Regions from separate parts of the Virgibacillus sp. JSM 102003 genome, predicted to be linked through region 1. Evidence: a T-box and tRNA genes for the amino acid it is inferred to sense, from the RefSeq annotation. Region 1 holds a T-box; the other holds one or more tRNA genes.

What was found. The T-box of region 1 lies ahead of ileS (isoleucine--tRNA ligase). A T-box ahead of a tRNA ligase gene usually reads a tRNA of that ligase, here a tRNA-Ile.
Region 2: it has a tRNA-Ile gene. The T-box ahead of ileS (isoleucine--tRNA ligase) is inferred to sense a tRNA for this amino acid. The anticodon was not compared.

The regions. Positions count from the first base shown of each region.
Region 1 covers NZ_JBHFQH010000004.1:178,943-195,457, forward strand. The annotation lists gene ACE1TG_RS06290 (aspartate carbamoyltransferase catalytic subunit) at 1-859, opposite strand, end outside; gene ACE1TG_RS06295 (solute carrier family 23 protein) at 873-2,255, opposite strand; gene pyrR (bifunctional pyr operon transcriptional regulator/uracil phosphoribosyltransferase PyrR) at 2,408-2,950, opposite strand; gene ACE1TG_RS06305 (RluA family pseudouridine synthase) at 3,181-4,089, opposite strand; gene lspA (signal peptidase II) at 4,086-4,556, opposite strand; gene ileS (isoleucine--tRNA ligase) at 4,731-7,487, opposite strand; T-box leader at 7,542-7,766, opposite strand; gene ACE1TG_RS06320 (DivIVA domain-containing protein) at 7,828-8,334, opposite strand; gene ACE1TG_RS06325 (YlmH family RNA-binding protein) at 8,442-9,218, opposite strand; gene ACE1TG_RS06330 (YggT family protein) at 9,230-9,505, opposite strand; gene ACE1TG_RS06335 (cell division protein SepF) at 9,512-9,943, opposite strand; gene ACE1TG_RS06340 (YggS family pyridoxal phosphate-dependent enzyme) at 9,956-10,633, opposite strand; gene pgeF (peptidoglycan editing factor PgeF) at 10,661-11,470, opposite strand; gene ACE1TG_RS06350 (YlmC/YmxH family sporulation protein) at 11,524-11,799, opposite strand; gene sigG (RNA polymerase sporulation sigma factor SigG) at 12,430-13,209, opposite strand; gene sigE (RNA polymerase sporulation sigma factor SigE) at 13,334-14,053, opposite strand; gene spoIIGA (sigma-E processing peptidase SpoIIGA) at 14,122-15,042, opposite strand; gene ftsZ (cell division protein FtsZ) at 15,897-16,515, opposite strand, start outside.
Region 2 covers NZ_JBHFQH010000001.1:139,974-156,488, reverse strand. The annotation lists gene ACE1TG_RS00850 (Nif3-like dinuclear metal center hexameric protein) at 1-594, shown strand, start outside; gene ACE1TG_RS00845 (DEAD/DEAH box helicase) at 774-2,087, shown strand; gene ACE1TG_RS00840 (deoxyribonuclease IV) at 2,103-2,996, shown strand; gene ACE1TG_RS00835 (DUF2624 domain-containing protein) at 3,152-3,436, opposite strand; gene ACE1TG_RS00830 (lytic transglycosylase domain-containing protein) at 3,524-4,234, shown strand; gene ACE1TG_RS00825 (hypothetical protein) at 4,323-4,760, shown strand; gene ACE1TG_RS00820 (hypothetical protein) at 4,779-5,126, opposite strand; gene ACE1TG_RS00815 (NfeD family protein) at 5,202-5,837, shown strand; gene ACE1TG_RS00810 (Na/Pi cotransporter family protein) at 6,163-7,788, shown strand; tRNA gene ACE1TG_RS00805 (tRNA-Asn) at 8,023-8,097, shown strand; tRNA gene ACE1TG_RS00800 (tRNA-Met) at 8,101-8,177, shown strand; tRNA gene ACE1TG_RS00795 (tRNA-His) at 8,195-8,270, shown strand; tRNA gene ACE1TG_RS00790 (tRNA-Ile) at 8,287-8,363, shown strand; tRNA gene ACE1TG_RS00785 (tRNA-Ser) at 8,373-8,465, shown strand; tRNA gene ACE1TG_RS00780 (tRNA-Phe) at 8,594-8,666, shown strand; gene ACE1TG_RS00775 (superoxide dismutase) at 8,886-9,497, shown strand; gene ACE1TG_RS00770 (MFS transporter) at 9,844-11,115, shown strand; gene ACE1TG_RS00765 (peptidoglycan D,D-transpeptidase FtsI family protein) at 11,186-13,267, shown strand; gene ACE1TG_RS00760 (PstS family phosphate ABC transporter substrate-binding protein) at 13,649-14,608, shown strand; gene pstC (phosphate ABC transporter permease subunit PstC) at 14,761-15,687, shown strand; gene pstA (phosphate ABC transporter permease PstA) at 15,689-16,515, shown strand, end outside.

The DNA.
Region 1 (16,515 bases):
AGATGATCATTATAGCCATTCGTGTATAAACACCATTTTCCATTTGTTTAAATATACGTGACCGCTGACATTCTACTAGTTCAGTGTCAATCTCAACCCCTCGATTCACAGGGGCAGGATGAAGAATAATGGCATGGTCCTTCATTCTGCTTTCCCGTTCCTTGGTGAGGCCAAATTGCACGAAATAAGAAGTGGAATCATATTGCTGTGCTGTATGCCGTTCATGTTGTATTCGGAGTAACATCATAATATCACACATTTCAACAGCTTCATCAATAGATATATACGGAAAATTCAAATTGTCATCTTCAAATCCAGGAGCCGCAGCAAAGTACACGTTTGCCCCAAGTGTAGTTAAAGCATATGCATTAGACCTGGCAACCCTGCTGTGTTTAATGTCACCGACTATTACTACATTTAAATTAGTGAAGAATCCAAACTCCTGATAAATAGTTAATAGATCAAGCATACACTGTGTTGGATGTTCACCTTTACCAGCGCCAGCATTTATCACTGGAAGAGATAGATTTGGAGTGAGTTCATCATACCAATTATCCTCTTGATGACGAACAACCAACAGATTTGCTCCAATTGCCTCACAAGTCTTTGCTGTATCGTACAACGATTCACCTTTTGTAACACTCGATGTCTCCAGCTGAAAGTCCAGCGTTTCCATACCTAACTTTTTTTGTGCAACACGAAAGCTCATTTTCGTTCTGGTACTTGGTTCAAAAAATAGATTAGCCGCGAAAATCTGTTCTGGTATCTTTTCCTGTTGCAGTCGTAATCCTTCCGCCTTATTCAGAATGCGAAAAATACACTCACCAGACAAATTTCTAGTCGATACAAAGTGTCTCATAGCTCCTCCCATTCTAAGCCACATTTTCTTTCTTTTCGGATACATCAGCATCTTCAAACATGGCTCCATTACCATAGCCGCTTTCCTTATTTGGTAAAAGCAGATTTAACGTAACACCAATTAATGCTGATAATGCCATACCTGCAATCTGCAGATTTTCTGTAACCTGTATAAAAGCACCACCAATTCCAATTACGAGAATCACTGATGAGATAATCAGGTTACGCTTATCACTTAAATCAATTTGGTTGTCAATAAGCATACGCAATCCATTTGATGCAATAATTCCAAACAAGAGAATCGATACGCCGCCCATTACAGCTGAAGGGATGGAACTGATTGTTGCAGTTATAATCCCAGTAAACCCAAACAATAGTGCAAGGACTGCTGCCCCGCCTATGACAAAAACACTGAACACACGAGTAATTGACAAAACTCCAATATTTTCACCGTATGTTGTATTCGGTGGGCCCCCAAGGAATGAAGCAATTATCGTTGCCACACCATCACCAAGAATGGAACGGTGAAGACCAGGCTTTTTGATAAAATTATTGCCGACAACTTTCGATAACACCATTTGATCGCCAATATGCTCTGCAATCGTGACAAGTGCAACTGGAACCATTAACAGTACAATCTCGCCACTTAGTACTTCAAATGGTGAATAATTAACAAATGGAACGATAAAATCCGGTTTTTGAAAAATTGCAGTAAAAAATTCACCAATTGAACCAGCAGAAGAGATTTCTGTCCACTCAGCCTTGATTTCTGAAGTATCAACAATTCCTTGGAAGATAGAAAAAATATATCCACAGACAATCCCAATCAAAATTGGAATAAGTCCGAAAAATCCTCTAAGAAAGATGGAAGCAATAATTGTCACAGTAAGTGTTACCAGTGCTACTAAAAAGTGTGTGCCGCTATATACTTGCTCATCTATTCCTGGAACATACATCGCCATATCAATAGCAGTTGAAGCAAGTCCTAGCCCAATCACAATGATGACTGGTCCAACGACAATTGGTGGTAAAATCCGCATCAGCCAATTCAGTCCCAGCAACCGAATGAATAGCGCAACCAAACCGTATACAATTCCAGCAAGAAAACTGCCAACCATTGCACCTTCGACTCCACCAGAAGCAGAAGCTCCAATAATAGGTGCGATAAATGCAAAGCTTGACCCAAGATATGCTGGGATTTTCCCTTTTGTAATCAACAGATATGCCAGTGTTCCAAGACCACTTGAAACTAATGCTACTGCAGGAGATAACCCTGTAAGAAATGGAACGAGTATGGTCGCTCCGAACATTGCGAATAAATGCTGCAGACTTAAAATGAGCCATTTTTGTGGTTTAGGTACTTCATTAACATTCAAAGCTACTTCCTGTTGTTTCATTTTCCATTCCTCCATTTGTGGTTTTTGGTTAAAAACTGCCACTAAAAAACCTCTTTGCGTAAGGTCGCAAAGAGGTATACGTGTAGTAACGATTAGATACACGTGTTCTCAGGGCAACCTTTTAAATCTCACTGGATTTAGTTAAAGGTTTTTTATTTTTCGTAGATACTTACTTCGTCATGGTTGTCTTCTTCATGTAAGTTTACTACGATAATTTCTTTATCTGATGTTGGTATGTTCTTACCAACATAATCAGCTCGTATCGGTAATTCTCTGTGTCCGCGGTCAATTAATACACCTAGCTGTATCTGTGTCGGTCTGCCAATATCCATTATGGCATCCATTGCTGCTCTTACTGTTCTACCTGTAAATAACACATCATCAATCAATATCACTTTTTTTCCATTAAAATCAACGTCAATATTGGTTTCCTTTAATTCAGGATCATGATTCGTTGTTGCTTTTTCTAAATCATCACGATACAACGTTATATCCAACTCACCGATTGGAACAGTATTACCTTCGATTTTCTTGATTTTTTCTTGTAATCGTTTAGCAATGGGGACTCCTCTTGTTTTTATACCAACTAAAAGAATATTTTCCCCACCTTTATTTTTTTCAACAATTTCATGAGCAATTCTCGTAAGCGCTCGATTCATTGCTGAATGGTCCAGTACTACCGTTTTTTTGTTCACTGTTGCACCTCACTTCGTTCAAAAAATTGGCTTATAGTTGCTTATGAGTAAGAAAGAAATTCGCCATTTCCTAACTGCTAAAAAATCCCTTTTCTCCATAAGGAAAAAAGGGATTTAGACATACGTATCTCTGTTTACTTAATACGTTCCGCTTCCTTCTTCGCCTCACTGGACTGTGTTAAAGGATCATTTATTCATTTGCTCTATTATTACAAAACGGTTTCCATTTGTCAATACATTCTCTCAATTTGTGACAATAGTTCCTCGAAATATGCCGGTGCTTTCTCCTCAAAAAATAGCCATTCGTTTGTTCTCGGATGATTAAAGCCAAGTGATTTCGCATGCAGTACCTGCCCATCCGTATCCAACGTTTTTCGCCGACCATACTTGGGATCACCAACTATCGGAAAATCAATATACTTCATGTGTACACGTATTTGATGGGTACGTCCTGTTTCCAGCTGACATTCTACATGGGTGAACTTCTCATACCGTCGTATAACCCGAAAATGCGTAACTGCAGGCTTACCACTATCAACAATTCCCATTTTCTGCCGGTCATTTTTGTCTCTGCCAATCGGTGCATCAATTAACCCGGTTTCATGTTCAATAACACCATGAACAACTGCTTCATACTTTCTTTCAATATCTTTAGAAGCCATCTGCTCTGAAAGGTTAGTATGTGCGAGATCATTTTTAGCAACTACAAGCAATCCACTAGTGTCTTTATCAATCCGGTGGACAATACCAGGCCGTTCCACACCATTAATTCCCGATAAATCTTCACAGTGATATAATAATGCATTTACCAATGTGCCATTTTGGTGACCAGCAGATGGGTGCACTACCATTCCTTTAGGTTTATTTACAACAAGCAAGTCACTATCCTCATAAACAACCTGTAATGGAATATTTTCAGGTTCGATATTTAATGGTTCCGGTTCAGGAATCTGCCAAGAAATTTCATCAGCGGTTTGGCATTTATAGTTAGGTTTAATAACCTCACCGTTAACTAAGACATGTTCATTCGCGATCCATGATTGGACCTGTGAACGGGACTCGCTAACCAAATTTGATAAGAGCTTATCTATTCTGGTTTTGTTTTCAGATTCTATAACTACGTGCTGTTTTAATGTCATTTTTGAGTTTTTCCTTTCTTCTTTTCATCGATGAATGTTGCAATAAGTACAAGGATTACACCGACTACTAAGGCCGAATCTGCTATATTAAAGATCGGATAGTCATATCCAATTAAGTTGAAGTCAAAAAAGTCGACAACTTCTTTTCGAAAAAGGCGATCGATAAAATTTCCAATTGCACCACCTAAAATAAGACTTAAGGATATAGCCAATAACTTACTTTCCTTTGCATATTTTTGCATATAATATACGACGCCAATTATTACAATTACAGTGACGATATAGAAAAACATCATTTGCCCTTGCAATATTCCCCATGCTGCACCACTATTTCGATGTGAAGTAAGGTAGAAAAAATTCTCAATCACAGTTATTTGTTCCCCAACTTCCATTGTTTTTATAATGGCCCACTTTGATAGTTGATCAACGGCTATAATAACAAGCGCAATTATGTAATATAAAAACATTTCATTTCCCCCAATTTCAATTAGAAAACTTGGCTTATCACCAAGCCTTAATGACAAATCTTTAAACGATGCTAAACTACAAACAAACTATTCCTTTTGCATTTTACCATAGATAAAGCAAAAGCGCCTCTTCCTTGAAAAAATTCAAAAGGAACAGGCGCTCTTAAAACTAAATTATGCACTATAATGTTCTTTCACAATATCTGCACATCGTGTACATAATTCTGGGTGTTCTTTATCTTCACCAACAGTTTCAGAAGCAGTCCAGCAGCGTTCGCATTTCTCTCCAGGATGCTTTTCAACTGCTATATCAACGTAACGGTATTCAGAAGCATCAGCTGAATTTTCTGCAACAACAGCTTCGGAAACGATAAACAGTTGATGAACATTAGAGATTTCCTCTAAAACTTCTTTTGTTTCTGCATCTTTTGGAACTAAGGTAATTTTAGCCTCCAGCGACTTACCAATAACCTTTTCGTTCCGGGCTTCTTCTAATGCTTTAAGGACATCATCACGGACTTTCATGAAGTGATCCCATTTATCCTGGGAATTTTCAAAGTTAGTGATCTTTCTTGGTTCTGGAATATCCGTAAGTTGAACACTTTCTTCTTCTACTCCAGGAATATATTCCCATACTTCATCTGTTGTATGTGGAATTATTGGCGTCAGTAATTTAACAAGTGTTGTTAAGATTTCATAGTATCCTGTTTGAATACTTCTTCGACGCTTATTGTCTTGTGCCTCAATATAAAGAACATCTTTTGCGAAATCCAAATAGAACGAGCTTAAATCAACTGCACAGAAATTATGAATTTGTGAAAAAATCGGTGAATACTCAAATTTTTCATAGCTATCACGAACAGTTGACACTAAATTTTGCAAGCGATGAACCATATAGCGATCCACTTCCTCCATTTCACTTTCTGGAACAGTGTCCTTTGATGGATCAAAGTCTGACAAATTAGCCAGCATAAAACGAATCGTATTTCTGATTTTACGATAGGCTTCAGAAATTTGTTTTAAAATTTCCTGTGAAATTCGAACATCTGCTTGATAATCAACTGATGATACCCATAACCGCAAGATATCAGCACCTAATTGTTTTTGAACCTTAGAGGGAACCATAACATTGCCTAATGATTTACTCATCTTTCGTCCATTTCCATCAAGCACAAATCCATGACTGATAATATTTTCGTATGGCGCTTTACCTGTTACCGCGACAGAAGTTGATAGTGACGAGTTGAACCAGCCACGATATTGGTCACTTCCCTCCAGATAAACATCTGCCGGACGACGGTGATCTTCCCGTCCCACAAGAACCGCCTCATGGGATGAACCTGAATCAAACCATACATCCATGATATCGGTTTCCTTGGTGAACTTACCATTAGGACTGTGTTCTGAGGTGTAGCCTTCAGGCAATAGGTCTTTTGCTTCCCACTCAAACCAAACGTTAGATCCATGTTCAGCAAATACGTTTGAAACATGTTCAATCGTTTCATCCGTAATAATTGGTGTGTTATCCTCCCCGTAAAACACCGGAATTGGTACACCCCATGTACGTTGACGTGAAATACACCAGTCTTCACGGTCACGAACCATGTTATGAAGCCGTGTTTCACCCCATGACGGATACCAATTAATTCGATTGATTTCTTCCAAAATATTTTGCCGGAAATCTTTTATAGATGCAAACCATTGTGAAGTAGCACGGAAGATTGTTGGCTTTTTCGTACGCCAGTCATGTGGGTACGAATGCGTAATAAATGTCAGCTTCAATAGTGCGCCAGCTTCCTCAAGCTTTTCTGTGATCGGCTTGTTCGCCTGATCATAGAATAATCCTTCAAACCCTGGAGCTTCACTAGTGAAAACACCTTTATCATCAACTGGAGACAGAGCATCCAATCCATAAGACCTCGATACATAAAAGTCATCTTCACCATGACCTGGAGCTGTGTGGACACAACCAGTTCCTGCATCTGTCGTAACATGGTCACCAAGCATAACAAGTGAATTACGTTCATAAAATGGATGCTTTGTAACAACTTTATCTGCTTTCTCACCTTTAAATGTGTTAACTACATCAGGATTTTCCCATTCCAATTCTTCGGCAACCGTTTCTACTAAATCGGAAGCAACAATATATTTTTCATTATTTACAGCAACAACGGAATACTCAAGATCTGGATGTAAACTAATTCCAAGATTGGCCGGAATAGTCCAGGGTGTAGTAGTCCAAATGATGAATTTATCTCCAGCATCAAGTACGCCTTTTCCATCTGTTACATCAAACGAGACATAAATGGATGGTGAACGTTTATCATGATATTCAATCTCTGCTTCAGCTAATGCTGATTCTGATGATGGTGACCAATACACAGGTTTAAGTCCTTTATAAATATACCCTTTTTTAGCCATATCACCGAAAACTCTAATTTGTGCTGCCTCATAATCTTTGGTAAGCGTGATATACGGGTTATCCCAATCACCCCGTACACCTAATTGTTTGAACTGTGTACGTTGACTATCGAGCTGCCCCATTGCGTATTCCGCACATTTTTGTCTGAAATCAGCAATACTCATTTCCTTACGCTTAATTTTTTTCTTTTTTGTCAGTGCAGTCTCAATAGGAAGTCCATGTGTGTCCCAGCCAGGCACATATGGAGCATGATATCCAGTCATTGATTTATAGCGTGTAATAAAATCCTTTAAAATTTTATTTAATGCGTGACCAATATGCAAATCACCATTTGCGTATGGAGGACCATCATGCAAAATAAATGATGGGCGTCCTTCTGTTCTTTTTTGTACTTTTTCATAAAGTTTCTTATCATCCCACGTTTGTTGGCGCTGTGGTTCTTTATTCGGCAAATTTCCGCGCATTGGGAATTCAGTTTTTGGCATTAGCAATGTATCTTTATACTCCACTTGTTCATCCTCCTATACATTCAGTTTAAATAAAAAAAGCCTTCAAACATCCCAAAAAGGGACGAGAAGACTCGCGGTACCACCCTTATAAATTTAAAATAATTCGTATTTTAAATTCACTCGATATTCGTAACGTGAACAGACGCCCATCTCTACTGTTTTCATTTCAAAATGGGTACTCAAGAGTGATTTTCTGAAGTACTACTGTATCAGGCTTCCACCAGCTCCCGACTCGCTTAACAGTAATTACATTCATACTGTCTCTATCATCGTAATTTTCATTTGCATATAATATTTGTGTATAATGAATTATATGTAAAATTCCGTAAAACGTCAAGGCTTATGATTCGTTATCAGCAGCCGCCTCAAGCTCCCCGCTAAATTCTGCATTAAACAATTCTTCCCAGTCATCTGTACCAATCATTTCTAATTGAGCTTCAACAAGCATCTTCAAACGGGTACGGAATACTTTAGCCTGCTTTTTCAACTCTTCAACATCCATTGAAATACGGCGGGATTTATTTAACGCTTCATTAATTATGCGGTCAGCATTTTTCTCCGCCTCTTTAATGATTAATTTTGATTCTTTAGTCGCGTTCCCTTTAACTTCTTCTGCTGTTTCCTGAGCAACCAGAATAGATTTATTTAATGTTGTCTCAATGTTGGTAAAATGACCCAGTTTTTCATTCAACTGTTCCACTTTCTCTGTTAACTCTTTTTTTTCACGAATTGCCATCTCATAGTCTTTTATTACCTGATCCAGAAATTCATTGACCTCATCTTCATCATATCCACGAAAACTTCTAGTAAACTCTTTATTGTGAATATCTAATGGTGTTAATGACACAAAGGCCACCTCCTCAAAATTTTTAACCCAATTATTAATAATAAATAAATTCCTATATTACGTCTTTATTCGACATAAACTACAATTATCCTTTAAATAATCCGAAATTATTTTAAAATAGCAGTAGTAATTCTGTATCTATCTTTTTTAGTAAGCCCGTTCATGCTAATTAGCTTACTTCTGCCTTTACCTCTTAAAGAAAGCATGTCTCCTTCAGTAAGCAAAAACTTTCCATCATCAACAACTCTGAAATTAACTTTCACATACCTTTTTGCAATATATTCAGATGCATCTTTTCTGGAAATATTGTAAATTGCTTTTAAAACTGCATCTAATCGTAATGATGAAACTGTATGATCTGATTCAATCCAATCTGCTTTCTTTTTTATAATTGACGTTAAAGGTTCTTCTGCAAGTTTGATAGTTGCTTTCTTAATCGCTGTAAGATTCGCAAATACATATGCCGCAATCTCATTTGCCACTACAATTTGAATTGTCCCATTTTCAACGAGTATATCGCCGAGTTTTTTTCGCTTAATGCCTAAAGATAAAAATGCCCCCATGACATCTCCGTGGGTTATGGTGATAAACTTTTCATGATAAGACGCTTGCATTAGCGTGAGCTGGAATGACTCATCGGTGACTTCTTCATAAAATGGAGCAATAATTGCCCGTTTTCTCTCTGCGAATTCACTCCCGCCATTTTGATAAAGCTTCAATTCTTCATGGCTCGTCCCTATTAGCATAGCAACAATCTGTTGTTCCCGCGGATCAAGAAAATCGGTTACCTTGTGCTGAAATGTTTTCTCAACTTGATCTATCCAGGACAATACATTATCAATAAATGGGTGTTCTTCCTTTCTGAAATGCTGATAAATATCCACGTTTATCTACCTTAAAACCAGCCCATCAGCATATTGAATAATACAGGTAACCCATAGGCACGTGCGAAGAACAACACGAAAATCCCAACAATTGGTGATAAGTCAATCATTCCAAGTGGTGGAATAATCTTCCGAAATGGTTCCAGATACGGTTCACAAATCTTTGTCAGAAAACTGCCAAATGCAGATTCCCGTGCTCCCGGAAACCATGACATAAAAATATAAATAATTAAAGCAAAACTATAAATTTCAAGTGCATAATATAATACCGTATAAAGTGATTGCATTAACGCCTACCATCCTTTTTCAAATTCGTCATCCTCTATAAATGATTCTGTAATTGTTCCCGATACATCAACATTCTCAGGGGTACATAAAAATGTTTGTGCCCCTAATTTCTGAATGTCACCACTAACGGCATACACCGTTCCACTTAAAAAGTCAACAATGCGTTTTGCCTGCTCATGATCAACACGCTGCAAATTAATAACTACCGCCCGTCTGTTGACAACATTGTCCGCTATTTCCTGCGCCTCATTATAATTTCGCGGCTCAGACAATACTACTTTGGATGAAGGTTGCTGCATGCTAGCCAGGTTAACTACATTCTGATTCTTTCGTTTATGATTACTGGTAGTGTCTGGTACATTCTCTTCTTGTTCCTCGTAATATTCGTATTCATCATCCATCGTAAAAAAAGTTTTAATCTTATTCATCATACTCATCTTTTCACCCCGCTATTTTATTGATCCAACTAATTTTGAACCAATTCGGATATGTGTTGCACCTTCTTCAATGGCAAGTTGGTAATCATTGCTCATCCCCATTGATAAATAGTTACAAGGGGCATGAACAAGTTGTTCATTCCTGACTTCATCTCTCAATGAAGCAAGTTTTCTAAATATCTCCCGTAAATAATCTTGATTTTCTACATGCGGTGCCATCGTCATTAGGCCTATTATCCTAATATTTTCAAAAGCTTCCAACGATGAAATGAAAGAAAGAACATTCTCAGGACTAAGACCATGTTTTGATTCCTCACCACTAACATTTACCTGAACAAAACAATCCATTAGGGTTGTTGTCCGTTTGTTAATTTCTTTCGCAAGTGACTTGCGATCCAACGAATGAATCACGTCCACTTTATCAATTATTTCTTTTACTTTTCTTGATTGTAATGTACCAATAAAGTGCCATGAGGCCTGATCTTGTATGTAATGATATTTTTCCAGGAAACCTTCAAGCCGATTTTCGCCAAGATTTTTAATTCCAGCATTAATTGTTTCCTCTGTTCGCTCTATTGTAACATATTTCGTTACGCCAATAATGGTTATTTCGCTGGGATTACGATTACTTTTCTCGCATGCTTGTCTTATATTGCTGTTTATTTCATTCAGATTCGTTACTACTTCCATTATTACCATTGCTCCTCCCAAGTATAATCATGTTGTATATCCAATATACCCTAGCATTCTGCCTGTTTTACCATGATCACGCCGATGTGAGAAAAATAAATCATTATCGCTGAATGTGCAATATTCTGTTACCTCTATATTATGACGAACAACCCCATGTTGTAAAAGGATTTCGACATTTAATTGCTTTAAATCCAATAAATAGCGATTATTTTCTTTTGGAATGACCGTTTTTCTTCTGTACTGTTCCGGAATTTGTCCAATAACCTTTTCATCAACCTCATATACATCCTGAGATATACACGGTCCGATTGCAACCAGGAGGCTGCCTGTGTTTACTCCTAGTGATTTAAAGGTATTAACCATTTTTTCACTAATACCGTGGACTGTTCCCTTCCACCCAGCATGAGCTATACCTATATAACCCTTTTCCGGATCGAAAAAATACAATGGAACACAATCAGCAAAAAAAGCGGTGCATAATATACCAGCGTGATTTGTTATAAGGCCATCAACATCATTTAATGAAGAATGGTAAGATGTTGCACCCTTTCCTATATCCTCTTCCTTGATAATGTGTACATTCGTGTGATGTGTTTGTTCCCCGGACACCCACGACTCTAGAGGTATATTTATATCTTTAGCTAATGTCTGTCTGTTCGCTAAAACATCTTCCTGACTATCAGGAACGTGCAACCCGAGGTTTAATGTATTAAATGGTGATTGGCTCTGTCCGCCTTTACGGGTTGTAAAGCCAACTTTTAAATTCTTGTTCAATTTCTGCCATTTATTAATTTGCATATGGGTATCTTCATTACGCTGGAAGGTATCAGCCATATCAGTACCTCCTTGGTATTATATGTTAGCACCATCTTATCATAATTTCTCCATTATTCGATAAGCTTTTGTTCCGGATAGAGAGATGGCGTATTCACATCCCTTATTAAAATAACGTCAGAGCCGATAGTTTCAATGTTGTACCATGGTATTACAAGTTCTCCAGGCTTCCCAAATAATCCTGATTTCTTATCTTTTACAATAATTATTAGTGCTGTAATCCTACCATTATCTCCGTTTATTTCTAAATCTGAAATGTGCCCAAGCCTTCTGCCATCATTAATGACGATAACCTCCTTGATTTGAAGGTCGGTTAATTTTATCATCATGACTCACCTGCCTTAATAATGATATATATGCAAAGAAACAGCAAAAAAAACTTGAATATTAGAGTAAAAATAAATTTCCTCTTTTATTGAGACAATCGATATTCGTTAAGAAAAAGTGACATGAGAATAATAAAAATTATATTTATTTTAGAAAACTTGGTTTACTGCCAATCCCTAATATAGATACGCCTTAGTTGCCCTTATGCAGTAAGAAAAAAATTATACTTTTTTGTGGAAATACCTCTCTAACTTGACTTCAGCGGACACAAGAGCTCTTATTTCACATATATCTTGGTTATTTGACTGTATTTGTGTTGAATAAGATCCCTGGTGTCCGCGAACATCAACAATTTCCTGTATTTCAGACAAATAAGGTCTCTAGTTTCTGCAAAACCTCAAATTTGCAATATGAAAAATAAATTTCATGATAGATGGTGACTACGCTTTTATATCCATGGTGGTTTCTTAACTGCTAAAAAAAAGACACCAAACATAGTTGGTGTCCGATTGTATATATAGGAGGAGCTTGTAACAGGTAACGTCCGTGCCAGATACTGAAATTGTCTCATAACGGAAACGTTTTAACCTGTGAAGACACTTCCGCTTTTCGTTGGCTAGCTCCGCCTTATATCATTCAAACATTTGTTTATTCATTTGAGATATAGCTGCTTTCTCCAGGCGAGATACTTGTGCCTGTGATATTCCAATCTCCTCTGCTACTTCCATTTGTGTTTTACCTTGGAAAAAACGTTTATTTAAGATCATCTTTTCTCGTTCATTTAAGCGATACATTCCTTCTTTTAATGATAACTTATCAACCCACGTTGAGTCCTTATCAGAATCATCGCTGATCTGATCCACTACGTAAATAGGATCACCGCCGTCATTGTAAATAGGCTCAAATAATGAGACTGGGTCCTGTATGGCATCCATTGCAAAGACAATATCTGAATGAGGGATACCCATTTCTTCAGCGATTTCCATTGGTGTGGGTTCTTTTGAAGATTTACTTATTAGCTTCTCCCTCACTTGTAATGCTTTATAGGCGATATCCCTTAATGACCTGGAAACTCTAATCGGGTTATTATCACGCAAATACCGTCTGATTTCACCAATAATCATCGGAACAGCATACGTGGAAAATCTAACATTATGTCCTAAATCAAAATTATCGATTGATTTCATTAGTCCAATACAACCTACTTGAAACAAATCATCAACGTACTCACCGCGATTATTAAATCGCTGAATCACACTTAGTACGAGCCGTAAATTTCCATTAACCAGTTCCTCTCTAGCTGAAATGTCGCCTTCTTGCATTTTTGCGAACAACTTGCGCATTTCATCATTCTTTAGTACAGGTAACTTAGATGTATCAACACCACAAATCTCAACTTTATGTCTAGTCATTCTGTTCTACCCTCCCGGATTGGAGATGCTGTTCATGGACAGTATCTCCCCGTAGAGGATTTTTTATGCAAAGTTCTTCCGTTCAAAAACGGTCTTAATACACCTGATTTCCTGCCGCAGTAAGTCAGACCATTTTATTGAATTCTTTTTGTAGTCGTCTAATAATTTTTTTCTCTAAACGGGAAATATAAGACTGAGATATGCCTAACATATCGGCGACATCTTTTTGAGTTTTTTCTTCTTGCCCTACTAAACCAAAGCGAAGCTCCATAATTTGTTTCTCACGCGCATTCAATTGTGATAGGGCATTTTTTAATAAGGATTTATCCACATTTGTTTCGATATCTCTTGTAATAATGTCTTCGTCTGTGCCTAAAATATCTGATAATCGTAACTCATTACCATCCCAGTCTATGTTAAGTGGTTCATCGAACGAGATTTCAGATTTTAATTTATTATTTCTTCGCAGGTACATTAGTATTTCATTCTCAATACACCTGGATGCATATGTTGCTAGCTTAATTTTCTTCTCTGGATTAAATGTATTTACAGCTTTTATTAAGCCAATTGTTCCTATACTTATCAAGTCCTCAATATTTATACCAGTATTCTCAAATTTACGTGCGATATAGACAACCAAACGCAAATTTCGTTCGATCAGTACTGCTCTTGCAGATTTATCACCTTTTGGCAGTAATTCAAGTAATTCCCGTTCTTCATCTTTTGATAGTGGTGGCGGTAAAGCTTCACTTCCGCCAATATAATAGATTTCATCAGTTTTATATCCAAGCTTAAATAAAAATTTATACCACCATAAACGCATTCGCAGTTTCCATAATTTCAAATTAAGACGCTCCTTTTTAGCATTTATTTCACAATAATTGGCGGAAATAGCCATCTTCTCAGAGTTTTTTACGCAGAATTAACAGTTGCCATTTTTACAATCTGAGGATGTAATAAACAATGGTACGATTGGTCTTTTGTCAGATTACCAAATTGAATTCCTATCAAAATTTTACGAGTAACTATCTTTTTGTCATTATAAAAAATAACGACATTATCAGGCTTAATAGCTATCATAAAGGTCCGGTTACCTTCAACCCCTTGAAAAGGAATAATATTAATCCGTTTTTCCCAATCCTTCGGCAGCTTCTCAAAATCCAACTCATCATGAGCGGCCTTCAACATTTCCCATTCATCTGAACTAAACCAATGTTTTAAAAAGTACTCATCACATATAACAACAGGTTTCTTTGATAATGGGTCTACAAGCTGATTGCCACTATCTATATATCCTGTAGTTGATTTACTTGTATTTTCAATTTGAATAGTTACCGGACAGAGTTGATCATATCGGATTTTCTCAACTGCATGCTTGTCCATACGAGCCTTGGTGAATATCCAAACGAATGGGAATCCTATAACGATAAATAACCAGCTAATTGGATCTCCGTAGCCACTATTGAAAGTCAGAATACCATTTGCAGATATACCAATCGGATTTTGAAGCAAAAAGTGAATACCTATTAATCCACCCCCTATGGCAAATGTCGTAAAGTAAAACAGAAGAAGCAACTTTATCATCCGATAGATTGATCGAAACTGAAAAGCGCATAATATAATAATTATCGAATAGATAAGCTTTCCTATTACACTAGTAAAAAACGAATTCGGATAAAAAATAGATAGCGGAACTAATAGCGAAGCGATAAACGCACCAAAAAAAATCCGAACCTTTTGTGTGCTGTCTTTTGCCAGAGCTTGAGTTAGCATTAAAAGCATCAAGTCCAAGAAGAAATTTAACAACCAGACAGCATCAAGATAAATGGTCACGTCCTTCTTCCTTTCACCTTACTGGAATACCTTATTTAGAAGTATAGTTTGTTTAGCTAGCGAAGTCTGTCACTTCTTGTATGCAAAAATGTGCTAATTTTAACTACTTATCGGAGACTTTGTCGGCTTAAATGAGTGCCATAAAAAACGAGCTGCGACACAGATACAACTTTTCACTTTAAAGAGGAATAATAACAGTATAGGATAGTTTAGAAGTTCATTTTCAATGGTTGGATCTAATACGTAGTTGATATAAAATGCGAACTAACTATGGGAGTCCTATTGGAAGCATTTAGTGAGTCTTCCTAACGACTCAGCTGGAATATACTCGCGCACCTAGGGCTCACCACGAGCCTCCGACGCATAGGACGTGCTAGTGCAGACGTTGCCACAGGACGTGGCGTACTTAGTCTGCCTCAATCGCGAGTATCGCTCCCTGTGGGGTCTCTTAGGATTGCTGTCCCACAGGAGTCTCGCATATTCCAACTGCTGGTTTTAATTGTTTAAAACTTTTCTTATTCATCACATATGCGTTTATAAATTTAGTGAGCAAAACCGAGCGGAGGGAATACATGAAGACTCCTGCGGGAATAGCAACAGCTGAAGATCCCGCAGGAAGCGATTTTTGCTTCCGAGGAAGCTGAAGCGTTGCCCTAGGTGCGCGGAATGTATTTCCGAAGCGGCGTCATAGCACTTAGCTAATTTTTTATGTTACGTCGCAGTTTATATCTATTCATCAACAAAAAATCCGAACTAATTCAAATTCTATTCCAAGAATTTTGAACCATAGTTCGGATTTTTCTTTGACTAGAACACTTTGTTCCAGTCTCTTTCTGAAATATTACTATTATTAATTATCTGTTGCGATTACGATTTCTTAAGAACGTAGGAATATCTAGTTCGTCATCCTGTGTAGTAGGACGGCTTTGCTGATTTTGTCCTCTTTCTCTTTCTCTAGGCATTTCATCATTAGATTTCGATGCAGCGTGCTGATTATGATTAATAACCGGACGTTCTTTAGGCTGTTTACCTGCTTTTTGGCTTTCATCGAAACCAGTAGCAATTACTGTTACGATAATCTCATCTTTCAGATTTTCATTAATAACGGAGCCAAAGATAACATTTACTTCATCATCTGCAGCAGAAGTTACCAAGTCCGCAGCTTCCTGCACTTCATATAAACTTAAATTTGAGCCACCTGTTATATTCATTAGAATACCATGTGCTCCATCAATAGAAGTTTCCAGTAATGGTGAAGAGATTGCTTTTTTCGCTGCTTCAGTAGCACGGTTTTCTCCAGTAGCAACACCAATCCCCATTAACGCAGACCCTTTATCAAACATGATTGTTTTCACATCAGCAAAGTCAACATTAATCAGGCCTGGTTTTGCTATTAGGTCAGAGATACCCTGTACACCTTGACGCAATACATTATCAGCCTCACGGAATGCTTCTAGCATCGGTGTATTCTTA
Region 2 (16,515 bases), on a different contig from region 1:
GAGGGTAAAGGAACATTTATGCCACAGGAAGGAACAAACCCGTATATCGGTTCAGCTAACCATTTAGCATATGTGGATGAAGTTAAGGTTGAGTCAATTATACCACAGCCTAAATTAGCACGTGTGATTGAAGCAATGATAAATGCACATCCATACGAAGAAGCTGCCTATGATTTAATGCCACTTCGTAACACAGGACAAACTAATGGTATTGGACGTATTGGAACATTAGATAAAGGATTAACTTTACGAGATTTTTCGGAGCAAGTAAAACATGCACTTAAAGTTCCATCGCTGCGTGTAACCGGTGATTTAACTAAGAAGGTAAGGAAAGTAGCTGTTTTAGGTGGCAGTGGTGAAAAATTTATTGCTACAGCTAAGGAGATGGGAGCAGATGTATATATAACAGGTGATATGACATTTCACACAGCCCAGGATGCTTGGCAAATGGGATTATCTGTTATTGATCCTGGACATCATGTAGAAAAAGTAATGAAAGAAGGAACTAAGAGATATCTGGAAAATCGTCTTGATAATAAGAACATAGAAGTTATTCTGTCCAACTCAAATACTGAACCATTTCAGTTTATCTAATGCATAAAAGTGCAGACTGCATTATAATTAGGTACTAGTCATATTTTTGGCAGTTAAAAATTACTGATTATAATTTTGGCCATCTAATCAACAATCGCTTTTATCAAACGACTGTAAGGGTAAAAGTGGTTTTCTAAGCTATTGGATGATTGTTTCTTATCAAAAAGGAGTATTATTATATGGAAAATAATTTTAAACAGTTTGCATTTCAACCCGTATTGTCAGATATAATTGACCATTTGGGATTTAAACAACCAACTGAAATACAGCAGAAGGTGATACCAGCAATACTTAAAGGTACTAGTGTTGTAGGACAATCCCATACAGGATCTGGAAAAACACATGCCTATTTATTACCTTTATTTAATCAGATAGATGCCAGTAAACGCGAAGTACAGTTTGTTATTACTGCTCCGACCCGAGAACTTGCAATGCAGTTAAATGAAGAAGTTAAAAAGATTATTCATTATGCAGGAAAGAAAGAGATATGGAATGCCAAGTTACTTGTTGGTGGAACAGACAAGCAAAAAATGATGGAGAAACTAAAGGAACCGCCACACATTGTCATTGGTACGCCAGGCAGAATATTGGATTTAGCCAAAGAAGACGCCCTTTCTTTATATTCTGCAAAGTCGTTTGTTATCGATGAAGCAGATCTTATGCTTGATTTAGGTTTTATTAATGATGTTGATCAATTACTGATTCGAGCAAAAAAAGACGTTCAATTACTTGTGTTTTCAGCAACTATTCCGCAGCGATTAGAACATTTCTTCAGAAAGTACCTGGAGAATCCTTTACATGTAAAGATTGATGATCAACTTTCGCCTGAAACGATGGATCATCGATTAATTGCTTTAAAACACAGGGATGAAACCGATGTTATTATAGAAATTTCCAAAACGATACAGCCCTATCTGGCGATTATTTTTACAAATGGTAAAGATATTGCTAATGAACTTGCATCTTCTTTGCAGCAAAAAGGACTTGATGTAGGGCTTATACATGGCGGTTTAAAGCCCAGGGAACGTAAACGAGTACTAAAGGACATCCAAAGTCTTCGATATCAATATATTGTTGCAACAGATCTTGCTTCACGTGGAATTGATATAAAAGGCGTAAGTCATGTTATAAACGCTCAATTACCCAAGGAAGAGGATTTTTATGTTCATCGTGTAGGACGAACAGCTCGTGCGGGGATGGAAGGTACAGCAATCAGTTTATATGCTGAACACGATCTAAAGATAATTCAAAAACTGGAGCAAAAAGGCCTGTCGTTCACATTTTTCGACATAAAGAATGGGGAATGGAAAGAAGCGAAATCCTGGAATGAACGAGAACTACGCACCAAGACAAATACTGATATTGATTCACAAGCCTGGAAACAGGTTAAAAAGACTAAAAAAGTTAAGCCGGGCTATAAGAAGAAGATGAAGAGACAACAGGAAAATATAAAAAAACAGATGGTAAAAAAAACTAATAAAAAGAAAAAATAAATTGAGGTGGAGTAATTGCTAAAAATTGGATCACACGTTTCGATGAGTGGGAAGAAAATGTTATTAGGCTCAAGTGAACAAGCAGTATCATATGGTTCTAATACTTTTATGATTTATACTGGTGCACCACAAAATACTAGAAGAAAAGCTATTGAAGAGCTTAATATTACAGCTGGAAGAGAACACATGAAGGAAAATGGAATAGAGGACATCGTTGTTCACGCTCCATATATAATCAACATAGGTAATACAGTTAAAAAGGAGACATTTGACCTAGGTGTAACGTTTTTGCGAAATGAAATCGATCGTACCGCAGCAATTGGAGCCAAACAAATTGTCCTTCACCCAGGATCACATGTTGGTGAAGGAGCAGATAAAGGTATAAGAAGAATAATCGAAGGTTTAAATGAAGTTCTTGAAAAAGATAAAGATGTGCAAATTGCATTAGAAACAATGGCCGGTAAAGGATCAGAGGTTGGTAGTACCTTTGAAGAATTAGCTCAAATTTTCGATGGTGTTACACATAATGAAAAGCTATCTGTCTGTATGGATACATGTCACATACATGACGCTGGATACAATGTTGTGAATGATTTTGATGGTGTTTTAAATGAATTTGATAAGATAATAGGTATTGATCGGTTAAAGGTTATCCATGTTAATGACAGTAAGAATGAACAAGGGGCACATAAAGATCGTCATGAAAATATAGGTTTTGGCCATATAGGATTTGAAGCATTGCAACATGTTATTCATCATCCGCAATTGAAGCAGTTACCCAAGATATTGGAAACACCTTTTGTCGGTGAGGATAAGAAGAATAAAAAGCCTCCATATAAGTTTGAAATTGACATGATAAAGAAAGGCAGTTTTATTTCCGACTTAAAAGAAAAAATAGTTAATCAGTAAACTCGAAAGGGAATGACAACTTAAACGTCATTCCCTTTTTTAATTTAAACTGCTTCAGTAAAGACTGGTGTAGCTAACATAGAATCCAACTGGGAAGGTTGATAAATATAAATTTACGAAATGAGCCTTGGTTTAGAAAACTAAAAATTAGGGAATTAATTGAATAAGTGGTCAAGCCCATAAGTTCTTATAAGTTGCTGAAATAGTTTTTCTGACTTTTTTGCAGTTTCCTGATCAGTGATTCGCGACAATTCCTGTAACATTCTATGCCTTCCTGATTCATTAAATGGATCTACGGAATGATTTTGGAGATAGGATATAATCTGTTTAGCTTGTATACGCGTGATATAAATCCCATTTTGATCACTGTAATGGAGCAGTTCTTCTGGTGAGAGCTGTTTCATTTTTTTGATGGCTAAATCTTTAATTAACTTTGACATTTGCATACTCCTTAAAAAGAATACTGGTTTACTATATGCAAACGCATTAAAAAAATTTACTTTATCCATAAAATATAGGAGGCAGTAATGGACCAACATCATTCACAATTATTCAAACAATTTATAGTATTCGTATGTATTAGCATTATTTTTACTGTTATATCTTATTCATACCTGCAAGAAAATAAACAATTAGTTTCTAGTAATAACCATTTGGAAGCCAAGAATCAAAAATTAAGTATCGAAAATGATTACTTAAATTCAGAAAAGTTACTTGATGCTAAAAAAAATAGTTATTATGCATGGACTAATGTAAATAAAAAAGCTAATAAATTGGTTGAGGACAGTGACGGCAAGTTTAAAAAGTCCTGGGCTATTTATTTAGTTCAAGAGGCGAAATCATTTGATATAAGTCCATATATAGCTTATGAATTACTAAAAGTTGAAACAGGAAATACGTTTGATCCTAATCTTGTGGGGCCTGAAACTAATTATGGTAAAGCATATGGAATGGGGCAATTTATGAAGAATACTGCACCTTGGATTGCTGAGATGTCAGGGATACCATACAATGAAAAACTACTATTCAATCCGTATTATTCCATCCATTTAACTTTTGTATATCTGGATTTTTTAAATAAGCAATATGGTGATTGGGATAAAGCACTAACTGCGTATCATCGAGGAATAGGCGGACTTAAAGAATATATGGATAAAAACGGAAATGCAAGAAGCTGGTATGCCCGTGAAATTAAGAATAATGCTGAAGAGTATAAGCAATTTACAAGAGCAAAATAATTGTTACCAGTAACTACCATCACTATATTGCTCAAGTTATCCATAAACTATGAACGCACCTCATTTACAGGAAAGAGAGGTCTAAAATATGGATGAATTTACCCGTAAGAACAATGTGGAAGATGACCTAAACAAGGAAGAACAACCAGAAACACGTAATATGGATATGGTAGGAACAAATTTAAGCGGTCAGCCTCCGCATACAACAGATGAACCAGAAGCATCAGCTGCAGACAGTAAAAGATATGATGAAGAATTTGCTGCTGAAATGACAGCAGATGATATAGGTGATACAGTTAGAAATGATGAAACCAAAGAAGGCGCTCAAGCTAACAGTGCTTTTGGATGGGTAGCATTAGCACTATCCATTATCTCATTCTTTATCATGCCAATAATCCTTGGCGGAGCCGGGATTATAGTAGGCTTTATATCAAGAAATCGTGATGCAGAAACACTTGGTAATACTGCAATAATTGCAGGTGCTGCTTCCATTCTCATTACACTTTTTGTTCTTCCATATGTTTAAAAAAAGAGAGGCTGACATTTAGTCAGCCTCTCTTTTATATATAGGGAAAGAATAAAATTCACCTATTTGTAACTCTACAGGGTCTGCTGTAGGATTTAAGGCTTTAAAGTCTTCTACAATCTTATTGACATTTAAATTATTAGACAACTGCGGATTTATTTCCTCAGCAATTGTAAGAAGTGTATCTCCTTGAAGAACTTTCACTTTCATTGCTGTAATATTTTCGGTTTTAGATATTTTTTCCTCTTGCGATTGTTTATTATTAATTCCGGGTGTTAAAGTGGTTCCAACACTTAAATCCTTATACATACTTATAAATAATAATGCAATTAAAATATATGTTAATGTTTTTAATATATTATTCATACTTTTTGCTCCTCTTTTGAAACAATTCATACCATTAAATCGTACAATAACTGACGGGGAAAAGGAGGATTCCACATGGATATATTTGCATTAGATTGGATAGGCTTCGTTATCACCGGATTCGGGACTTTATTCCTTATCGGTGAAATGTTAGTCAATATGCGTGGTTTTTTCGGACTGATTGGATTAGGATTTATTACTGTTTATTTTGCAGTTTATCTGGAAACAGGCTCGTTTATTATTATGCTTATTGTTTATTTAATTGGATTATTACTTATTATTATTGATGGTAAAATAATAAATGATGGAACACTTGCAACAATCGGTTTAGCTTGTATGCTGACAGCTGTAGCATTAACTGCACCAAACCTTTATGCAGGCATGTATGCGGTTATTGGTGTTCTTTTAGGTGGGTTTTCATCATTATTCTTTTTGAAAGTATTTAAACGACGGGATATGTGGTCGAAACTGACGTTGGTAGATCAATTAACCAAAGAAGCTGGGTATAACTCGATGAATGAGGAATATGAACAGTTATTAAATGAAGAAGGTAAAACAGTAAGCAATTTACGCCCGGTTGGAACGGTGCAAATCAAAAATAAAAACTATAGTGCCATCTCAAATGGTCAATGGATTCCAAAAAACACCTATATAAAGGTTGTTGATGTTGATGGTACGAGAATTCTTGTAGAAAAAATAAATCGTGCATAAACGTAATACTCATCGAATTTACATTATTCATGGGTATTATTTTTTGATGATAAATAATAATAAATTATTGAAACTCATTTTGTCGTTCTTAAAGGCTTCACAAGACAAATGTTAGAACTCAATTATCGACTAACGATTCTACTGCTATAAAGAATGAAAGTCCTTTTGTTAGGGTAATTATAAGTATAGCATTATTTTTAATGTAAATATTAATGTAAATTTTATGTTAAGTTTTAAATAATTACTTTACAAACGGTTAATTTATCTTTAATAATGGACTAGGTATATGACAGATTTCAACATGATTTGAAGGGTGGAATTATTTTTGGATATCGATGTGCAGCAACTGATATTTGAGTTTGTCGGTGGACTAGGTATTTTCCTGTTAGGTATTAAGTTTATGGGGGAAGGCTTGCAAAAATCTGCTGGTGACAGGCTTCGAAATATACTTGACAAAACAACCAGCAATCCTTTCCTAGGTGTATTGGCTGGGATAGTGGTAACGATTCTAATTCAAAGCAGTTCTGGTACAACCGTATTAACTGTCGGGTTGGTTAATGCCGGATTTATGACATTAAGGCAGGCTATTGGCGTAATTATGGGTGCTAACATAGGTACGACTGCAACTGCCTTTATTATAGGTATCGACCTAGAGGCCTATGCATTGCCAATTATAGCCGTTGGTTGTTTTCTGCTATTTTTCTTTAAAAATCAAAAGGTTCAAAATGTGGGTCAAGCCATTTTTGGTTTTGGAGCGTTATTTTTAGGTTTGAGGTTCATGGGTGATGCGATGTCGCCGTTGGAAGGCGTCCAGGCATTTCATGAATTAACCTTAAGTATGAGTGAAAACCCTATTTTAGGTGTTGTCATTGGTACGGTATTTACTGTCGTTGTACAAAGTTCGAGTGCTACAATCGGTATCCTGCAAGGGTTATTTTCTGAAGGTGCAATAGAGTTAAAAGCAGCAGTACCAGTCTTATTTGGTGATAACATTGGAACTACCATTACGGCTGTTATTGCTTCAATTGGAACTAGTATCGCTGCTAAACGTGCAGCATTTGTACATGTTATATTTAACTTGGTAGGTACAACAGTATTTCTAATTCTATTGGGAGCATTTACGCAATATGTCTTGTATTTACAGTCAAGTCTTAATTTAAATCCAGAAATGACTATCGCCTTCGCACATGGTAGCTTTAACCTGGTAAATACGTTAGTACAATTTCCATTTATTGCTGGTTTAGCATGGCTTGTAACTAAAATTATTCCAGGGGAAGATACCATTGTTGAGTACAAGCCAAAACATTTAGACCCTATATTTATCCAACAGTCATCTTCATTAGCACTGGATCAGGCAAAAGCAGAAGTCATCCACATGGGTGAATATGCTTATAAGGGTCTTGAGGAAACGCATTTATATCTAACAACACAAAACCAGAAACATTCAGAAATGGCAATGCAGTTAGAAGGAGCACTAAATAATTTGGATCGTAAAATTACCGATTATTTAGTTGAATTATCCGGAGAGTCTATGTCTGAATTGGAAAGCGCGACGCACACAGCATTAATTGATTCTGTTCGTGATATTGAACGGGTTGGTGATCATTTTGAAAATATTTTAGAATTAATTGACTATAAAATTTCAAATAAAGTTTACCTAACAGAGCAAGCGGAAGAGGATTTAAATAATATGTTTGATTTAACCATTTTAACAATTAAACAAGCAGTGGAAGCACTTGATAAAATGGATCGTGAAGAAGCACTAGCGGTAGTCCAAAAAGAGGATCAGATTGACAAAATGGAAAGAACTTATCGCAAAAAGCATATTATTCGTATGAATGAGGGTTTATGCAGTGGCTCAGCAGGCATCGTATTTGTTGATATCATTAGTAACCTAGAGCGAATCGGTGACCATGCAGTAAACATTGCTGAAGAGGTATTAGGTGAATAGTAGTAATTTAAAGAGGTGCTGAGGCATCTCTTTAAATTTTTATTGAAAACCTCCACAAAAAATGCTATAGTATTTATTGGTGCTTCAATCAGATGATTATACATAAATAAAAATTATGGGAAAAGTTATTGACAGATTCTGTCGTACATGGTAAATTATATTTCGTCGCTTATAAATTTCAAATCACTCTCAAAACCATTAGCACAATAGGTGAGACTGAATACTTAAGATTATTCCACAGTAGCTCAGCGGTAGAGCAATCGGCTGTTAACCGATCGGTCGTAGGTTCGATTCCTACCTGTGGAGCCATATGGCGGTGTAGCTCAGCTGGCGAGAGCGTACGGTTCATACCCGTGAGGTCGGGGGTTCGATCCCCTCCGCCGCTACCATAAACTAAATATTGATGGCGGTCGTGGCGAAGTGGTTAACGCACCGGATTGTGGCTCCGGCATTCGTGGGTTCGATCCCCACCGGTCGCCCCATAAAGATACTTAGAAAGGACCCTTAGCTCAGCTGGTTAGAGCTATCGGCTCATAACCGATCGGTCGCAGGTTCGAGTCCTGCAGGGTCCACCATTTAAACTCGGAGGAATACCCAAGTCTGGCTGAAGGGATCGGTCTTGAAAACCGACAGGGGTGTCAAAGCCCGCGGGGGTTCGAATCCCTCTTCCTCCTCCATACATACTTACAAATGATTTAAAAGTTTAGCTATGAGGTGAAACATTACAGGTCTCTGAGAAAATGCAACATCACCGATAAAACGTATAATACTCATTTATAATTGATTAACTCTACAACCTCATTACGGCTCTGTAGCTCAGTCGGTAGAGCAAAGGACTGAAAATCCTTGTGTCGGCGGTTCGATTCCGTCCGGAGCCATCACTAAACAAGCAAATTGCTTGTTTTTTTGTTTCTGAAAATATGTTTTACATATAAAATTCCGGGAATACAGTAAGTAAGTGTAGATGATTTTCACTATCCGCACTGTAAAAATATGCATATAATTTGCATGTGTGTGATAGCTTTGATAACCTTGGATTTAAAGGGTGAATATTCAAACCTTTTAATAACATATATTATTAAGGGAGGAAATTAATAATGGCAAAATTTGAACTACCTGAACTACCTTATGCATACGATGCTTTAGAACCTACAATCGATAAAGAAACGATGAACATTCACCACACGAAGCATCACAATACTTATGTTACAAAATTAAATGGTGCTTTAGATGGACACGCAGACCTTCAGGATAAATCAATTGAAGACCTAGTGAGTAATCTTGATGCAGTACCTGAAAATATCCGCACCGCTGTTCGAAACAATGGTGGCGGTCATGCAAACCATAGCCTATTCTGGAAAGTTATGTCACCTAACGGTGGTGGCGAGCCTTCTGGTGAATTAGCTGATAAAATAAATGCTAAATTTGGCAGCTTTGATAAGTTTAAAGAAGAATTTGAAACAGCTGCAAAAGGCCGTTTCGGTTCAGGCTGGGCATGGTTAGTAGTAAACAATGGTGAGCTTGAAGTAACTAGCACTCCAAACCAGGATAATCCATTATCGGAAGGCAAAACACCAATTTTGGGTCTTGATGTTTGGGAGCATGCATATTACCTTAAATATCAAAACAAACGCCCAGATTATGCTGCAGCTTTCTGGAATGTAGTTAACTGGGATGAAGTAGCTAAAAATTATAACAACGCTAAGTAATCAGTTAGTTTAAAGGCATGGGAAAATAGTTCCCGTGTCTTTTTTAAGTATAAAAAATTATAAAATTTAAGTGCTGTGGATAATTGGACTTCCTAATTAGCAACGTCCAGCTCCGACGTACAGGACGTCCTAGTGCCTAGTGAACGTCCCTCCCTGTGTCTAAGATAAGGAAATAAAGAATGTTCGACTAAAACCACCACAACCTGTGGCAACGTCGACCTACCCGTGATGCACGAGCACAGCCCATACGGCGATGAACAGGCGCTTGCGATTTTTGTTATGTAATTAAATTGCATATCTAATCCCTATTTGCTCAAACTATTAACGATAAAAAGGAGCAAAAGATATGCATAAAATCTTTCAGAATATAGCAGGAAAAGTAGATATAAATAAGGATCTCATTTTTTTGCTGGTTATAGGGGGACTTTATTCGCTGGGAATATTTCTCTCTAATACATTCGTAAACATATATTTATGGAAGCAATCCGGTGATTACATTACAATTGCAATGTACAACTTAGGGATTTATTTATTTCAGCCAATTACATTTATATTGGCAGGGAAAATAGCTAAAAAGGTTGACCGGATTATTGTGCTGCGATTAGGGGTAATATTTTTATCTCTATTTTTTTTGAGTGTATTAATTATAGCTGAAAAGGCTGCAACCTTTAACTTTTTGTTAGGTGGTTTGTTAGGAATTGGTTTTGGGTTTTACTGGTTAGCGTTTAATGTACTTACATTTGAAATTACGGAACCTGAATCCAGGGATTTTTTCAATGGATTTCTTGGTATTCTTCAATCTTTTAGTGGTATGATTGGACCGTTATTAGCTGGTACGATAATAGCAAACATGGAAGCGAATATTGGGTATACTACAATTTTCACAATTTCCTTCTGTTTGTTTATAGGTGCCGTTGGATGCAGTTTTATTTTGAATCGCCGTCAGGCTGAAGGTGCTTTTCATTTTAGACGGGTATTAGCTGAAAGAAAACATAATAAAAATTGGAGAAGAATTCTTTATGCTCATGTGTTTCAGGGATTACGGGAAGGGATTTTTCTTTTTGTTATTGCAATCTGGGTATTCATTACAACCCAGAGTGAATTTTCTCTAGGTATGTTTAATTTATTCTTATCCGGACTCTCTTTTATTTTCTACTTTATTGTAACAAAGTGGATCAAACAATCTATGCGTAAAAAGGCAATACTTATTGGCGGGTTAATTCTTTATTTTTCTATCTACATTATACTGTTCAGCATTAGCTATACCCAACTTATCATTTACGCAGTAATCATAGGTATTGCATATCCAATTATTAATGTACCTTATGTTTCCATGACATACGATGTTATTGGTAAAGCATGGAAGGCAAAGGAATTTCGGGTTGAATATATTGTCGTACGAGAACTGTTTGTCAATACCGGGAGAGTAACAGCTATCGTTACCTTCATATTAGCAATTACATTATTTGAAGCAGAAACCGTAATACCCTTCCTATTAGCAGCTTTTGGTTTGGGACATCTGCTGATTTATGTATTTGTAAAAGATATTTTCTTAGGCAGTCCGCGTAAGAAGGAAGTAATGATTAAAGAACAATTAACAGATGAAAAAAATCGTTAAAACCTGTTAGAATTTAAAGAGATAAATGCTATAATAGGTTAAAATAACTTCCTATATGAGGGGGAGAAACATGGTACAAAAAAAGAAGAAAAAGAGAAAGTCTCAGCTTCCCTTTCGTTTAAATATACTATTTTTTATTGTATTTTTATTGTTCTCGGTTTTAATATTGCAGCTGGGTGTTGTGCAGATATTGAATGGGGAAGAATTCCAGGCGGAAATCGATGAAACAGAAAATGAATATACACTAAAACCAGTACCACGGGGGAAAATGTATGATCGTAATCATAATCTGATTCTTGATAACAACCCTTTATATTCGATTACTTACACACCGGCAAAAGGAATTCAAGCGAAAGATAGGCTGGAAGTGGCCGAGAAGTTGGCTACATATATATCAATGGATCCTGAGAAAAATGATAAAGGTATCGCAACTTACGGTGTTACAACGCGAAATAAAAAAGAATATTGGTACTTGAAAAATACAGAAGAGGCCAGATCTCGACTTACAGATAAAGAAATTGAGGAAATGGATAATGGTGAAGAGTATGACACGATGCTTGACCGGATATCGGAAGAAGAGATTAATGGTTATTCTAAACAGCAGCTTGAAGTAATGGCCATCAAAAAAGAGATGGATAAGGCGATGACATTAACGCCACAAGTTGTTAAGAACGAAAACGTAACACCTAAAGAATTTGCTCGTGTAGCTGAGCATTTGGATGTATTACCTGGAGTTAATGCTACCACCGATTGGAATCGCGAAAAACCATACGGGGAAACTTTTAGCACCTTCATTGGTGACATAACATCTCAGTCACAAGGTATTTTAGCTGAAAAAGAAGAGTATTATCTTACAAGAGGGTACAGCAGGAATGACCGAGTAGGCAGAAGTGGATTGGAACAACAGTATGAAGACATTCTAAGAGGTCGTAAGGAAAAAATTCAGTATACAACTAATAGCAACGGAAAAGTAATTGATTCGGAGGTTGTAGTCGAAGGTCAGCGTGGTAAGGACTTAGTACTGACCATTGACATGGAACTACAAAAAGAGGTAAATAAGATATTGCGTAAAGAACTGAAGACGGCTATTCAAAAAGCTCCTGCTAGAAATCGGTTTATGGAGGATGCTCTCGCCGTTGTCATGGACCCCCAAACAGGGGAATTACTGGCTGTTGCCGGTCAACACTATAATAGGAAAAATAATGAATACGAAAATGCGGGATGGAAAGCATTATATGCCGGACATGAAGCCGGGTCTGCTGTTAAGGGCGCCACAGTCCTGTCCGGATATCAATCAGGCGTTATAAAGCCGGGGCAGACATTTTATGATTCACCAATCAAAATTGCAGGGACGCCTGAAAAAAGTTCGTACCGAAACCTTGGTTCAGTTAATGACCTTGATGCATTGCGACTGTCTTCCAACGTATATATGTTTTATATTGCAATGCGAATGGGTGGGGATTTTAATTATCAGCGAAATGATAAGCTGAACTATGACCCAGCCGCATTTCAGGAAATGCGCAACTACTTTAGCCAGTTTGGACTCGGAGTGAAAACAGGTGTTGACTTTCCGAATGAGTCAGATGGCTATGAGGGCCCAGACCCACAGGCAGGTAATCTATTGGACTTTGCAATCGGTCAGTACGATACGTATACAGCATTGCAGTTAGCACAATATGTTTCCACAATTGCTAATGATGGTTATCGTGTACGGCCGCATTTTATGAAGGAAATCAGGATGCCTGTTCCTCACGAAGATAAGTTAGGACCGGTCTACCGAAGTAACAATACAGATGTTTTAAATAAAATTGTAATGGATGACAATTATATTGAGCGTGTACAAAAAGGATTTTATCAGGTATACCAGCAATCTGGTGGAACAGCAGCAAGTTACTTTGCGGATAAAGAATATACTGCTGCTGGTAAAACTGGGACAGCTGAAAAAGATCAATATGATGATGGTGAAAAAATAGCGGAAGGAGAAAATCATACACTTGTTGGATATGCACCTTATGATAATCCAGAGGTTGCATTTGCCGTTATTGTTCCAGAAGCTGGGGTACCGAACGTACACCCGACCAGTAAATTAATCGGTGAACAGATTTTAGATACGTATTTTGGTTTGAAAGATGACGCAGAAGAAAAAGAATAATGCAGTATTCTGCTAAAAGCCTAAACCTTTAACAAAGGTTTGGGCTTTTTTAACGTTAAATAAAGCATTCCTTTCTTAATTGCATATGTGATATTAAGGCTATTGATTATTCCTTGGCGCTAAGCTATGTTCTCTCATAACTATATTCGTACGGCGAAGTAAAAAAGTGTCATTAAAAAAAATTCTTTTTGTGCCACTTTTTTCGTCCGGAATCGATAGTAATTGTGAATAGAAAAAATTATTTTAAGTTAATCTACTAACTTTACACTATTTTTACAACTAATTAATAGGGAGTTAATACTGATGATTTATGATTGCGTTGTAGGGGAGGAAATAGAAAGTTCCTTTTCTGACAAACTACCATAATTAGGGGGAGTAAAAATGAAATCAAAGTCTTTAATCTTAACATTGGGTATGTCATTGCTATTACTTTTATTAGCAGCATGCGGTAATGCGGAAGGCAGTGAGAATTCAAAAGGAAACGGTAACGGAGAAGAAACAAAAGAAATAATGGTTGATGGATCGTCTACCGTGTTCCCGATTATGGAAGCTGTTGCTGAGGAATATCAGGCAGCGAACCCGGATGCAAGAGTTAATATAGGAGTATCCGGAACCGGTGGCGGTTTTGAAAAGTTCATCGCAGGTGAGACGCATATTTCAAATGCTTCCCGTCCGATTAAAGAGGAAGAAAAAGCACTACTTGAAAAAAATGGAATTGAGTATACGGAATTTGAAGTAGCTCTTGATGGATTATCAATTGTAGTAAATAAAGAAAATGATTGGGTAGATAAGTTAACAGTCGAAGAACTGACTAAAATGTGGAGTGAAGATGGTGGAGTAGAGACCTGGGCTGACGTACGAGAGGGCTGGCCTGAAAAAGAAATTAAATTCTATAGCCCGGGAGCAGATTCTGGAACCTTTGATTATTTCAGTGAAGTAGTATTAGGAGATGCACAAATTCGCCAGGACGCATCACTATCAGAAGATGACAATGTCCTTGTTCAGGGTGTAACTGGATCACCGAACGCTATCAGTTACTTTGGCTATGCTTATTACGCGGAAAACAAAGATAATTTGAAGGTAGTACCAATTGTAAACAGTGATGGGGAAGCAGTAAAACCGAGTCAGGAAACAATTCAGTCAGGTGAATATAATCCATTCTCCAGACCATTGTTTATCTATGTGAAAAATGAAGCATTACAAAACGATTCAGTATATGATTTTACAAAATATACACTCGAAAACGCTGGTGAGATGGCAAAAGCTGTAGGTTACGTTGCTAAACCGGAAAGTAAGTATGAAGAAGCCTTACAAAAGATCGACGAACTAGCAGGAAAATAATCTATATCACACAATAAAATAATGCGGGACCAATAGGTGTGAGGGAAGTTAAATAAGAAAAGGCTTCTCCTCACTTTCCTGCATTTTAAGATAGTTTAGGGTTATTGCTATTGTCAGACAGCAACTAAACGATTTTACAGAGGAGTATTTATATGGCAGTCAACGTTAAAGACATGATGAAGGAAAAGAAATCAAATCGTTTTTTGCTTCGTTTTTCAGAAAAAGCGGCGCCAACGATTTTCTTGCTGTGTGCAATAATATCTGTACTGACTACAATTGGCATCACACTTACGTTATTAGTGGAAACTGTCACTTTCTTTAATCGTGTATCTTTTATTGATTTCATAACAGGAACGAAATGGTGGCCATTTGGAGAAAACCCAAGTTTCGGAATTCTTCCATTAATATCAGGAACGCTATTAATCACGGTTATTGCAATGGCGGTTGCGATTCCAATTGGTCTTGCCTCAGCAATTTATCTAAGCGAATTTGCTTCACCAAATATACGCAAAATCGTTAAACCTATCTTGGAAGTATTGGCAGGTATTCCCACGATTGTATATGGTTTTTTTGCCTTGACTTTTGTTACTCCGATGCTGCAAAACGTCATTTCAAGTTTGCCAATTTTTAATGCGTTGAGTCCCGGAATTGTTGTAGGGGTAATGATTATACCGATGATTGCATCATTATCTGAAGATGCAATGAGTTCTGTCCCCAATGATATGAGGGAAGGAGCTCTGGCAATGGGCTCTACCAGACTGGAAGTAGCGTTAAAGGTAGTAGTTCCAGCTGCTTTATCTGGAATCATTGCTTCATTTGTATTAGGTATTTCACGCGCTATTGGCGAGACGATGATTGTAGCAGTCGCAGCTGGAGGAACACCAAAGCTTTCATTAGATGTTACAGAGTCTATTCAGACCATGACAGGTTATATTGTTCAGGTAAGTTTAGGTGATGCGTCTTATGGATCGACCACATACTACAGTATTTATGCGGTTGGTATGACGTTGTTTGTTTTCACGTTAATAATGAATCTGTTGTCGCAATATATCTCCCGTCGTTTCAAGGAGGATTACTAATATGAATTTGGTCGATAAACAGGTTATTCAAAATAAAATGAGTAAGCGATTAGTTAAAAATCAATTTATGAATAAATTATTCTTTTCGGCTACCGCTTTTGGAATAGTGGTTTTAATAGTATTGTTATACCGGGTGCTTTCAGAAGGTATTGGTCATTTGGACTGGGGGTTTTTAACAAACTTTGCATCAAGGTTTCCTGAAGAAGCGGGCATTAAAGCAGCAATCGTCGGTTCGTTATGGTTAATGGCTGTAACGGCGCCAGTATCTCTTTTACTGGGGGTTGGAACAGCAATATATTTAGAGGAATATGCAAGTAGGAACAAATTTACACGCTTTATTCAAATAAATATTTCAAATCTAGCAGGGGTACCTTCCATTGTATTTGGTTTATTGGGTCTTACAGTTTTCGTACGATTATTGGAAATGGGAAGAAGTATTATGGCGGGTGGATTAACGATGAGCTTGTTAATACTGCCAATAATTGTTGTATCTTCCCAGGAAGCAATAAGAGCTATCCCAAAGAACCAGTATGAGGCATCGTTTGCAATGGGAGCCACGAAATGGCAGACCGTTCGTCGTGTTGTGTTACCTGCAGCAATACCAGGCATTCTTACTGGGGGTATATTAGCTCTATCACGTGCAATAGGTGAAACAGCACCACTACTAATGATTGGTGCACTCTCATTTATCGCTTATTTACCGGAAAATGTCTGGTCTGGTTTTACTGTGTTACCAATTCAAATCTTCAATTGGACCGGAAGACCACAAGAGGAATTTCATTTAGTGGCATCAACAGGAATTATTGTATTGCTAGTCATATTGTTATT